3 regions of the Heyndrickxia sp. FSL K6-6286 genome follow, and region 3 is predicted to be linked to each of the others. Evidence: a T-box and tRNA genes for the amino acid it is inferred to sense, from the RefSeq annotation. Region 3 holds a T-box; the other regions hold tRNA genes.
What was found. The T-box of region 3 lies ahead of tyrS (tyrosine--tRNA ligase). A T-box ahead of a tRNA ligase gene usually reads a tRNA of that ligase, here a tRNA-Tyr.
Positions count from the first base shown of each region.

Region 1 (3,252 bases), 2.2 Mb from region 3:
TATTAGCAAATTCTGCAAATGTGGCCCGTTGGTCAAGCGGTTAAGACACCGCCCTTTCACGGCGGTAACACGGGTTCGAATCCCGTACGGGTCACCATTAAATAAATTTTTATATTGGAGGATTAGCTCAGCTGGGAGAGCACCTGCCTTACAAGCAGGGGGTCGGCGGTTCGATCCCGTCATCCTCCACCATTAATTATTTTGATAGTGGTGCAATATTTTTTGTGTAATAAAATAGTTGGATTTTTTTGACGTTTGAAAAGTCGGAATAAATAATTTACAATATAAATGTACGAGCCTTTATATTTAAAATTATAGACTACACGATCAATCATTTTATTATGAGCCATTAGCTCAGTTGGTAGAGCATCTGACTTTTAATCAGAGGGTCGAAGGTTCGAGTCCTTCATGGCTCATCAAAGTTTGCTTTGATTCAATTTGCGGAAGTAGTTCAGTGGTAGAACACCACCTTGCCAAGGTGGGGGTCGCGGGTTCGAATCCCGTCTTCCGCTCCAAACAACCCTTGCCGGGGTGGCGGAACTGGCAGACGCACAGGACTTAAAATCCTGCGGTAGGTGACTACCGTACCGGTTCGATTCCGGTCCTCGGCACTAGAAATTTTTACGAAGTAAAAGATTTAAGGATTTTTGCGCAGCAAAAGATCCTTCCATAAAATATCTTACGATATAAATCATGCGCCCGTAGCTCAATTGGATAGAGCGTTTGACTACGGATCAAAAGGTTAGGGGTTCGACTCCTCTCGGGCGCGCCATGAACGGGAAGTAGCTCAGCTTGGTAGAGCACATGGTTTGGGACCATGGGGTCGCAGGTTCGAATCCTGTCTTCCCGACCATTATATAATTGGGGCCTTAGCTCAGCTGGGAGAGCGCCTGCTTTGCACGCAGGAGGTCAGCGGTTCGATCCCGCTAGGCTCCACCAATATCTAAAATATACTATGGCGGCGTAGCTCAGCTGGCTAGAGCGTACGGTTCATACCCGTGAGGTCGTGGGTTCGATCCCCTCCGCCGCTACCATAGAGGACCTTTAGCTCAGCTGGTTAGAGCAGACGGCTCATAACCGTCCGGTCGTAGGTTCGAGTCCTACAAGGTCCACCATATATAATTGGAGGAATACCCAAGTCTGGCTGAAGGGATCGGTCTTGAAAACCGACAGGCGGGTTACACCGCGCGGGGGTTCGAATCCCTCTTCCTCCGCCATAAATATTCCTTTGAAAACTTTTTATATTATCATCGCGGGGTGGAGCAACGAGCGTTACTTCATCGAACAACTGCGAGTTGTACCGATTGAGCTGCTACTAGAACAGGCATACTGAAATCGGGACAGTTGATAGTAAGATTGGATTAAAAAACTTTTTATAATATCGTCGCGGGGTGGAGCAGTCTGGTAGCTCGTCGGGCTCATAACCCGAAGGTCGCAGGTTCAAATCCTGCCTCCGCAATCATTTTCAAGTAAACTTGAAAGAAATTTGGTCCGGTAGTTCAGTTGGTTAGAATGCCTGCCTGTCACGCAGGAGGTCGCGGGTTCGAGTCCCGTCCGGACCGCCATTAATTTATGCAAAGATTAATATGGAGGGGTAGCGAAGTGGCTAAACGCGGCGGACTGTAAATCCGCTCCCTCAGGGTTCGGCGGTTCGAATCCGTCCCCCTCCACCATATATAATATAGGGGCATAGTTTAAAGGTAGAACTAAGGTCTCCAAAACCTTCAGTGTGGGTTCGATTCCTACTGCCCCTGCCATGGCGGATGTGGCGAAGTGGTTAACGCATCGGATTGTGGTTCCGACATTCGTGGGTTCGATTCCCATCATCCGCCCCATACTTAATGAATGAATATTGCGGGTGTAGTTTAGTGGTAAAACTACAGCCTTCCAAGCTGTTGTCGTGAGTTCGATTCTCATCACCCGCTCCAAAATACATAAAGGGCCTATAGCTCAGCTGGTTAGAGCGCACGCCTGATAAGCGTGAGGTCGATGGTTCGAGTCCATTTAGGCCCACCATTTTTTATATTTATATATTCCGCAGTAGCTCAGTGGTAGAGCTATCGGCTGTTAACCGATCGGTCGTAGGTTCGAATCCTACCTGCGGAGCCATTTTTATAAAAGATTTCAAGAGCGCATTAGCTCTTTTTTTGTATATTGAATAGTAACATGGTCAAAATAGCCTAGCTTGAAAAGGTTATTTATTTTTGTTAATATACAGAATGAACGTTCAGTATTAATGTTAATATTGGCATTGGAGTTGAAATAGTTGAATAAAAAGAAAATCCAAAGTGAACAAACCAAAAAGCGTGTAGCAGATGCTGCAAGGAATCTTTTTGCTAATAAAGGATATAAAGCCACTTCAATTGAAGATATTGTTGAAGCTACCGGGAGTAGTAAAGGGAATATATATTACCACTTTAAAAGTAAGGAAGGATTATTTTTATATTTATTAGATGAATGGGATAAAGAGTGGGAACAGAAATGGGTAGAAAAAGAATCATTATATAAAACAACGAAGGAAAAACTTTTTGGGATGGCCGAACAAATGGTTCTTGATGATTTGAATCACCCACTTACAAAAGCAGCTGATGAGTTTTTTAATAATGAAGAAAAGACTGGTGAGATTGAAGAACGAATTGCAGAGATGGTAATGGGACATTTGAAATTTAATCAAAAATTAATTCAGCAAGGGATAGATAGTGGTGAATTTAGAAAAGAAGACGTAGAAAGTCTCGCTATTATTCTAGAAAGCTTATTAATTGGTCTAAGCCAGATGTCAAGAAAGTCAACAGTTGAGGAGGCATTAACTTTATATAAATTAGCATTTAATGTATTTTTATTTGGAATATCAACAAGCTCTAATAGATAAAATAAGTGAGGGATTACACCTGGAAGGATCTTGCATAGACCAGGTAAGGGTAATCCTGTAATTTAATATAGAATGAACGTTCAGTATTTCTAAGTTCATGAGGAGGTTATTTATGTCATTATTGTTCAGAAATAGGGGAGCTATATTGCTTCTTATGCTAAATATATTTTTAATTTTTACGGGAATTGGTCTTGTTATACCTATAATGCCAACTTATATGATCGAGCTACATATTAATGGGAGCATCGTAGGATTGCTTGTTGCAGCTTTTTCTCTCACCCAGCTTATCTTCTCTCCATTTGGTGGGAAACTATCAGATTCAATAGGCAGAAAAAAGATTATTATTGCTGGAATGATCATTTTTGCTGTTTCTGAATGGATAT
Region 1 covers NZ_CP152029.1:4,601,494-4,604,745, reverse strand. The annotation lists tRNA gene MHI39_RS23295 (tRNA-Glu) at 23-97, shown strand; tRNA gene MHI39_RS23290 (tRNA-Val) at 117-192, shown strand; tRNA gene MHI39_RS23285 (tRNA-Lys) at 344-416, shown strand; tRNA gene MHI39_RS23280 (tRNA-Gly) at 441-515, shown strand; tRNA gene MHI39_RS23275 (tRNA-Leu) at 526-611, shown strand; tRNA gene MHI39_RS23270 (tRNA-Arg) at 696-772, shown strand; tRNA gene MHI39_RS23265 (tRNA-Pro) at 777-853, shown strand; tRNA gene MHI39_RS23260 (tRNA-Ala) at 864-939, shown strand; tRNA gene MHI39_RS23255 (tRNA-Met) at 958-1,034, shown strand; tRNA gene MHI39_RS23250 (tRNA-Ile) at 1,039-1,115, shown strand; tRNA gene MHI39_RS23245 (tRNA-Ser) at 1,125-1,217, shown strand; tRNA gene MHI39_RS23240 (tRNA-Met) at 1,386-1,459, shown strand; tRNA gene MHI39_RS23235 (tRNA-Asp) at 1,489-1,565, shown strand; tRNA gene MHI39_RS23230 (tRNA-Tyr) at 1,589-1,673, shown strand; tRNA gene MHI39_RS23225 (tRNA-Trp) at 1,684-1,757, shown strand; tRNA gene MHI39_RS23220 (tRNA-His) at 1,760-1,835, shown strand; tRNA gene MHI39_RS23215 (tRNA-Gly) at 1,855-1,928, shown strand; tRNA gene MHI39_RS23210 (tRNA-Ile) at 1,940-2,016, shown strand; tRNA gene MHI39_RS23205 (tRNA-Asn) at 2,035-2,109, shown strand; gene MHI39_RS23200 (TetR/AcrR family transcriptional regulator) at 2,267-2,869, shown strand; gene MHI39_RS23195 (MFS transporter) at 2,982-3,252, shown strand, end outside.
Region 1: it has a tRNA-Tyr gene. The T-box ahead of tyrS (tyrosine--tRNA ligase) is inferred to sense a tRNA for this amino acid. The anticodon was not compared.

Region 2 (3,252 bases), 960 kb from region 3:
ACAATTTCATGACCTAGATCACCATCATACGTAAATATATTTTCTAACGTACCTAAGAGTTTTAAATGACAGATGTCTGCACCAATTTCTTCCTTAACTTCTCGTATGACTGCATCCGAACTCCTTTCTCCATACTCAATACCTCCTCCAACTGGACGATAAAAATAATTTCCTGTTTTCGGATCAATCCCTTCCGATACTAGAATTGAATCGCCTTTTTGAAAAATACAAATCGCTAAAGGTCGAATGATTCCCTTTCTCATGTAAAAACCCCCAATCTCTAGAATATTATCAATTCAACTTTTGCATGAGAAAATCCTTTTTTATCTGAAATAAAATTTCTAGTACTTCATCTTTCTTATGAAAAATAAGCAAATTCTGCTTCAATCATGGCTTTTATCTGAGTTTGCCCTGTTTGAATGGGAGTTCCTTCACTTTTTGCAAATAACGCTACATGGAAAGGTGATGTTGAGGGGGCCGAAGATATTTCAGTGATTTTTACTGGAATGTGATAAAAGGATATGGCTAATTGCTTCGTAATTGTTGCTGCCTTTTGCTGGGCATCCTTTAACGCTAGGGACAAAGCTTGATGGTAATATGCCTCGGGTTGGGCTAATGTAAATTGAATATATGCTATCATATTAGCCCCATTCTGCACGGCTACATCTATAACATTCCCTGTTAAATTAATCTCTTTAATTATTCCCTTAATGAGATGTGTAACTTTATAACCCTGCCTGATTATTTTTCCATTTTCACTTTCATATTGGACATCGATACGGTAATCAACAGTTTTTATCTCGTCATTGGCTATTCCCATTTGTAAAAATGCCTGAATGATTCTTGACATTACTCTTGTATTTTCTAACTGTGCTGTACTGACATCTTTATTTTCTGTCACTACACCTAATGTGATCTCCGCCATATCCGGTTGAGCGTTCACCAATCCTTCACCAGAAACCTTCATAAGATGTTTTTGCTTTCGATAAATTTGTGAATCTCTTGCTGAAACATGTGGATAATTTTGTTTACTATTCACATTATCCCCCCTTTTAAATACTAAGTCTTATGAATTTGCTGGGAGGGATATTCACTACAATATAAAAAATTATATTTATCCACAATTATGTTAATCTCGGTGATTTAAGATGTGTCTTAATACCGTCGGATGATACACATTTTTGAGGGTTTGACTTCATTATGTGTCTCAAGACCGGCGCGTGAGACACATTTTTTGGGGTTTGCATTCATTATGTGTTTTAACTCTAGGAATGAAACATATTTTATAAATTTTTTAATACTTTATTTGCTTTACTATGAGACTATGAAGGATTTTGGAAAAATAAAAACCTCTACTTTTTATGTAGAGGTTTTTCATTATGATTTTACGCGCCTTAGAGGATTCGAACCTCTGACCCACAGCTTAGAAGGCTGTTGCTCTATCCTGCTGAGCTAAAGGCGCATTCATTCTGGCGGAGAAAGAGGGATTTGAACCCTCGCGCCGGTTACCCGACCTACACCCTTAGCAGGGGCGCCTCTTCAGCCACTTGAGTATTTCTCCATACAAAAAATGGCTCCGCAGGTAGGATTCGAACCTACGACCGATCGGTTAACAGCCGATTGCTCTACCACTGAGCTACTGCGGAACAGGAAAATTTATAGATGGTGGGCCTAAATGGACTCGAACCATCGACCTCACGCTTATCAGGCGTGCGCTCTAACCAGCTGAGCTATAGGCCCGTTATAAGTGATTATGTATGGAGCGGGTGATGAGAATCGAACTCACGACAACAGCTTGGAAGGCTGTAGTTTTACCACTAAACTACACCCGCAGATCTCTTATCTTGAAGTAAAATATGGCTGGGCTAGCTGGATTCGAACCAACGAGTGACGGAGTCAAAGTCCGTTGCCTTACCACTTGGCTATAGCCCAATAAGTATTAATAATGGGGCGGATGATGGGAATCGAACCCACGAATGTCGGAACCACAATCCGATGCGTTAACCACTTCGCCACATCCGCCATAAATGGTGGAGGGGGACGGATTCGAACCGCCGAACCCTGAGGGAGCGGATTTACAGTCCGCCGCGTTTAGCCACTTCGCTACCCCTCCACAAATGAAAAATGGTGCCGGCCAGAGGACTTGAACCCCCAACCTACTGATTACAAGTCAGTTGCTCTACCAATTGAGCTAGGCCGGCATTAATAAATTATTATCCCCCAAAAGAGGAATAATATCAACATGATTAAATTTGCATTAAATGGTGGCTCGGGACGGAATCGAACCGCCGACACATGGATTTTCAGTCCATTGCTCTACCGACTGAGCTACCGAGCCAAATATAATATTTATTTTCTATATAAAATTGTATTCGCCATCGTCCCAATTTCAGAAAGCTTATTCAAGCTGTGGCTCAATTGGTACGCTGATGTATTGCTTTGTAGCCTATTCGGACGTGCTCTACCGACTGAGCTACCGAGCCATATTATAAAATGGCGGTCCGGACGGGACTCGAACCCGCGACCTCCTGCGTGACAGGCAGGCATTCTAACCAACTGAACTACCGGACCAAAATTCTTTCAAGAATACTTGAAATGATTGCGGAGGCAGGATTTGAACCTGCGACCTTCGGGTTATGAGCCCGACGAGCTACCAGACTGCTCCACCCCGCGATGATAGTATAATTAATTTTTTAATCCAATCTTATCATCAACTGTCCCGATTTCAGTATGCTTATTCTAGTAGCAGCTCAATCGGTACAACTCGTAGTTGTTCGATGAAGTAACGCTCGTTGCTCCACCCCGCGACGATATTATTAAAAATTTTTTAAAGGAATAGTTATGGCGGAGGAAGAGGGATTCGAACCCCCGCGCGGTGTAACCCGCCTGTCGGTTTTCAAGACCGATCCCTTCAGCCGGACTTGGGTATTCCTCCAAATAAATGGACCCTGTAGGACTCGAACCTACGACCGGACGGTTATGAGCCGTCTGCTCTAACCAGCTGAGCTAAGGGTCCTTTACTCCAAAAATATTAATAGCGGCGGAGGGGATCGAACCCCCGACCTTACGGGTATGAACCGTACGCTCTAGCCAGCTGAGCTACACCGCCATTTTAAAATTAATATGGAGCCTAGCGGGATCGAACCGCTGACCTCCTGCGTGCAAAGCAGGCGCTCTCCCAGCTGAGCTAAGGCCCCATGAATTTTCCTGGTCGGGAAGACAGGATTCGAACCTGCGACCCCATGGTCCCAA
Region 2 covers NZ_CP152029.1:608,972-612,223, reverse strand. The annotation lists gene MHI39_RS03315 (NUDIX hydrolase) at 1-263, opposite strand, end outside; gene MHI39_RS03310 (SIMPL domain-containing protein) at 359-1,039, opposite strand; tRNA gene MHI39_RS03305 (tRNA-Arg) at 1,389-1,462, opposite strand; tRNA gene MHI39_RS03300 (tRNA-Ser) at 1,471-1,561, opposite strand; tRNA gene MHI39_RS03295 (tRNA-Asn) at 1,572-1,646, opposite strand; tRNA gene MHI39_RS03290 (tRNA-Ile) at 1,664-1,740, opposite strand; tRNA gene MHI39_RS03285 (tRNA-Gly) at 1,759-1,832, opposite strand; tRNA gene MHI39_RS03280 (tRNA-Gln) at 1,858-1,932, opposite strand; tRNA gene MHI39_RS03275 (tRNA-His) at 1,947-2,022, opposite strand; tRNA gene MHI39_RS03270 (tRNA-Tyr) at 2,029-2,113, opposite strand; tRNA gene MHI39_RS03265 (tRNA-Thr) at 2,126-2,201, opposite strand; tRNA gene MHI39_RS03260 (tRNA-Phe) at 2,263-2,338, opposite strand; tRNA gene MHI39_RS03255 (tRNA-Asp) at 2,495-2,571, opposite strand; tRNA gene MHI39_RS03250 (tRNA-Met) at 2,600-2,673, opposite strand; tRNA gene MHI39_RS03245 (tRNA-Ser) at 2,843-2,935, opposite strand; tRNA gene MHI39_RS03240 (tRNA-Ile) at 2,943-3,016, opposite strand; tRNA gene MHI39_RS03235 (tRNA-Met) at 3,036-3,109, opposite strand; tRNA gene MHI39_RS03230 (tRNA-Ala) at 3,125-3,197, opposite strand; tRNA gene MHI39_RS03225 (tRNA-Pro) at 3,209-3,252, opposite strand, start outside.
Region 2: it has a tRNA-Tyr gene. The T-box ahead of tyrS (tyrosine--tRNA ligase) is inferred to sense a tRNA for this amino acid. The anticodon was not compared.

Region 3 (3,252 bases):
TTCATATTAATGAAAAGGCGAGTGAATATGGAAAAAAGTTCATTTGTGGTCATGAATTAGGACATGTAATTTTGCATCCAGAGGTAAATACTCCTTTCTTAAAAAAGAGTACCTTTTACTCTGCTGATAAGAAGGAAAAAGAAGCAAATATATTTGCAATAGAATTATTATTTCCAGACAGTATGTTGGAAGTAGAAAATATCACTTTATATGAAGCATTAGAACAATATAAAATTCCAAAAAACTTAACGAAATTAAACTACTAAAATTTTTTTACCTTCAATGGAAACATTGTTAAAGGATATAACCAGAAAAAACTGCACCACTATTGTTAGTGTTATTGATTCTAACAATTATGGTGCAGATGATTTCTATCTATTATCATTAATAACGGATAAGGTAATACTTTTTCTTCCCTCTACGTATAATCGTAAATTGCTCTTCAATACGATCCTGTTCACCTAGCACATACTGTACATCTGTATTTCTATCGCCATTAATATAGACTGCTCCATTCTGAATATCTTCACGAGCTTGTCGTTTAGAAGGTGAAATTTTAGCTTCCACTAATAAGTCAACTAACCCTATTTCTTCGCTATTACTGAAATTGATCGATGGAACATCCTTAAAGCCTTGTTTTATTTCTTCAGCTGTCAAATTTTTTACTTCCCCACTGAAAAGAGCATCTGTAATTTTTATAGCTTGCTTTAACGAATCTTCGCCATGTATTAAACGAGTCATTTCTTCTGCTAATGCTTTTTGTGCATGACGTAAATGTGGCTCTTCTTCAACAGCTTTCTCAAGCTTCTCGATTTCATCACGAGATAAGAATGTAAAGTATTTAAGATACTTCACAACATCTGCATCTGCTGTATTAATCCAAAATTGATAGAATTCATATGGTGATGTCTTTTCTGGATCTAACCATATTGCTCCACTTTCCGTTTTGCCAAATTTCGTTCCATCTGCTTTTGTCACTAAAGGAATCGTTAAGCCAAAGGCTTTTTCCCCTTCAGGATTCATTTTACGAATCAACTCTAAACCAGTCGTAATATTTCCCCATTGGTCACTTCCACCAATTTGCATTCTACAGTTATGATTTTTGTGTAGATGGTAGAAATCAATAGCTTGTAAAATCGTATAAGTAAACTCAGTAAATGAAATACCTGTTTCAAGGCGAGATGCAATTGTATCTTTTGCTAACATATAATTAACACCAATGTATTTCCCGTAGTCACGTAAAAATGTGACTAAATCCATTGATCCTGCCCAATCATAGTTATTTGTCATAATTGCGCCATTTTCGCCTTCAAAATCAAAGATTTGTTCCAGTTGTTGCTTAATACTTTTCACATTATATTCAACGGTTTCTAATGTTTGAAGCTTACGTTCTTCCTTCTTACCACTTGGGTCTCCAATGAGGCCAGTAGCTCCACCAACTAAAACGATGGGACGATGCCCTTCTCTTTGAAATCTTCTTAACGTTAGAAATGGAAGTAAATGACCAATATGCATACTATCAGCAGTTGGATCAATCCCACAATACAGGGAAATTTTTTCCTTATCTAATACTTCACTGATTCCATCCTCATCTGTTTGCTGATAAATAATACCTCTCCATTGTAATTCCTCTAATAAATTCATGCTACCAACTCCTTCATGTAAAAAAAATATAGTTTTCAATTAGTGAACGATTTTCTGAAAAACCAATTCAATTAGAAATTTGTAGAGAAATAAAAACGTCCCTTCGCAATCATGCGAAGGGACGATTATTTACCGTGGTACCACCCAACTTGAGAAAAATATAATTTCTCCACTCTTGTTCTATAACGGTTTAATCCGTTTACTGCTACTTACATTTTTCACAGTAAAAGCTCCAGGAAGTAATTCATCTAAGCTATTTGTATCGATTCTCACCAACCATCGACTCTCTACAATAACAGGGATAGAAAGACTACTTTTTCCTCTCAATGCTTATTCTATTTAGTTGCGTATGAAAACTTAATCTATTTTAAACATAAATAAAAATGAATGTCAATTAATTTCAGATTTCGATCGATTTTAACATTTTCCATATTAAATTATGCTATAATGTAGGTGATTTTAAGGGGGTATATAATGAAAGAAACATCAAACAAATGGGTAAAAAGTCTCCAAAAGTTTTTCTCTTTTTTTCAAAATGAAAGACTTCAAAAAAATTCAAGAATAACCTATGGAGTTATCTGGAACCTATTATTAATATTATTTATTGTTTGTATTATAGGTGGAGCATTTGCTGGAGGGATCGGTGCAGGGTATTTCGCCTCACTAGTGAAAGATGAACCTACTCGTTCTTACGCCCAAATGAAAAAAGATATTTATAATTATGAAGAAACCTCCAATCTTTACTTTGCAGATAATGTTTATTTAGGAAAAGTACGATCTGATTTAGAACGTGAAGAAGTAAAAATTGAAAATGTGTCAAAATACCTCAAAGACGCCTTAATCGCAACGGAAGATAAATATTTCTATGAACATAATGGTATCGTGCCAAAAGCCCTACTACGTGCAGTATTTCAAGAAGTAACCAATTCCTCAACGCAAACTGGAGGTAGTACATTAACACAGCAAATAATCAAAAACCAAATACTTACAAATGAAGTCTCTTTTGATCGAAAGGCAAAAGAAGTTCTCTTAGCTCTTCGACTTGAACAATTCTTTAAGAAGGATGAGATTTTAGAAGCGTATATGAATGTTTCTACATTTGGTAGAAATTCATCTGGTCAAAATATTGGTGGGGTTGAATCAGCTGCTAAAGGATTATTCGGTGTCTCAGCAAAGGATTTAAATTTAGCACAATCAGCCTTTATTGCAGGTTTACCACAAAGCCCTTTTATGTACACACCTTTTACCAATGATGGCAAGCTAAAAAGTAAGGAAGGCTTAGAACCTGGTTTAAATCGGATGAAACTGGTTCTACACCGAATGAATGAAAATGGATATATTACAGATAAACAATACAAAGAAACGATCAATTATGATATTGTTAAAGATTTTATAAAGCCTCAAAAAAATCCACTTGATAAATATCCATGGCTAACAAACGAAATTGAACAACGGGCAAAAAACATTATAGCTATTATGCTTGCTGAAAAAGATGGTTATAAAGAAAAAGATCTAAATAAAAATGCTAAGTTGTACGAAAAATATATCACTCTAGCAGATCGTAATATTAGACAAAATGGGTATAACATTCATACAACCATTAATAAA
Region 3 covers NZ_CP152029.1:1,573,718-1,576,969, reverse strand. The annotation lists gene MHI39_RS07880 (ImmA/IrrE family metallo-endopeptidase) at 1-266, shown strand, start outside; gene tyrS (tyrosine--tRNA ligase) at 385-1,644, opposite strand; T-box leader at 1,759-1,980, opposite strand; gene MHI39_RS07870 (transglycosylase domain-containing protein) at 2,119-3,252, shown strand, end outside.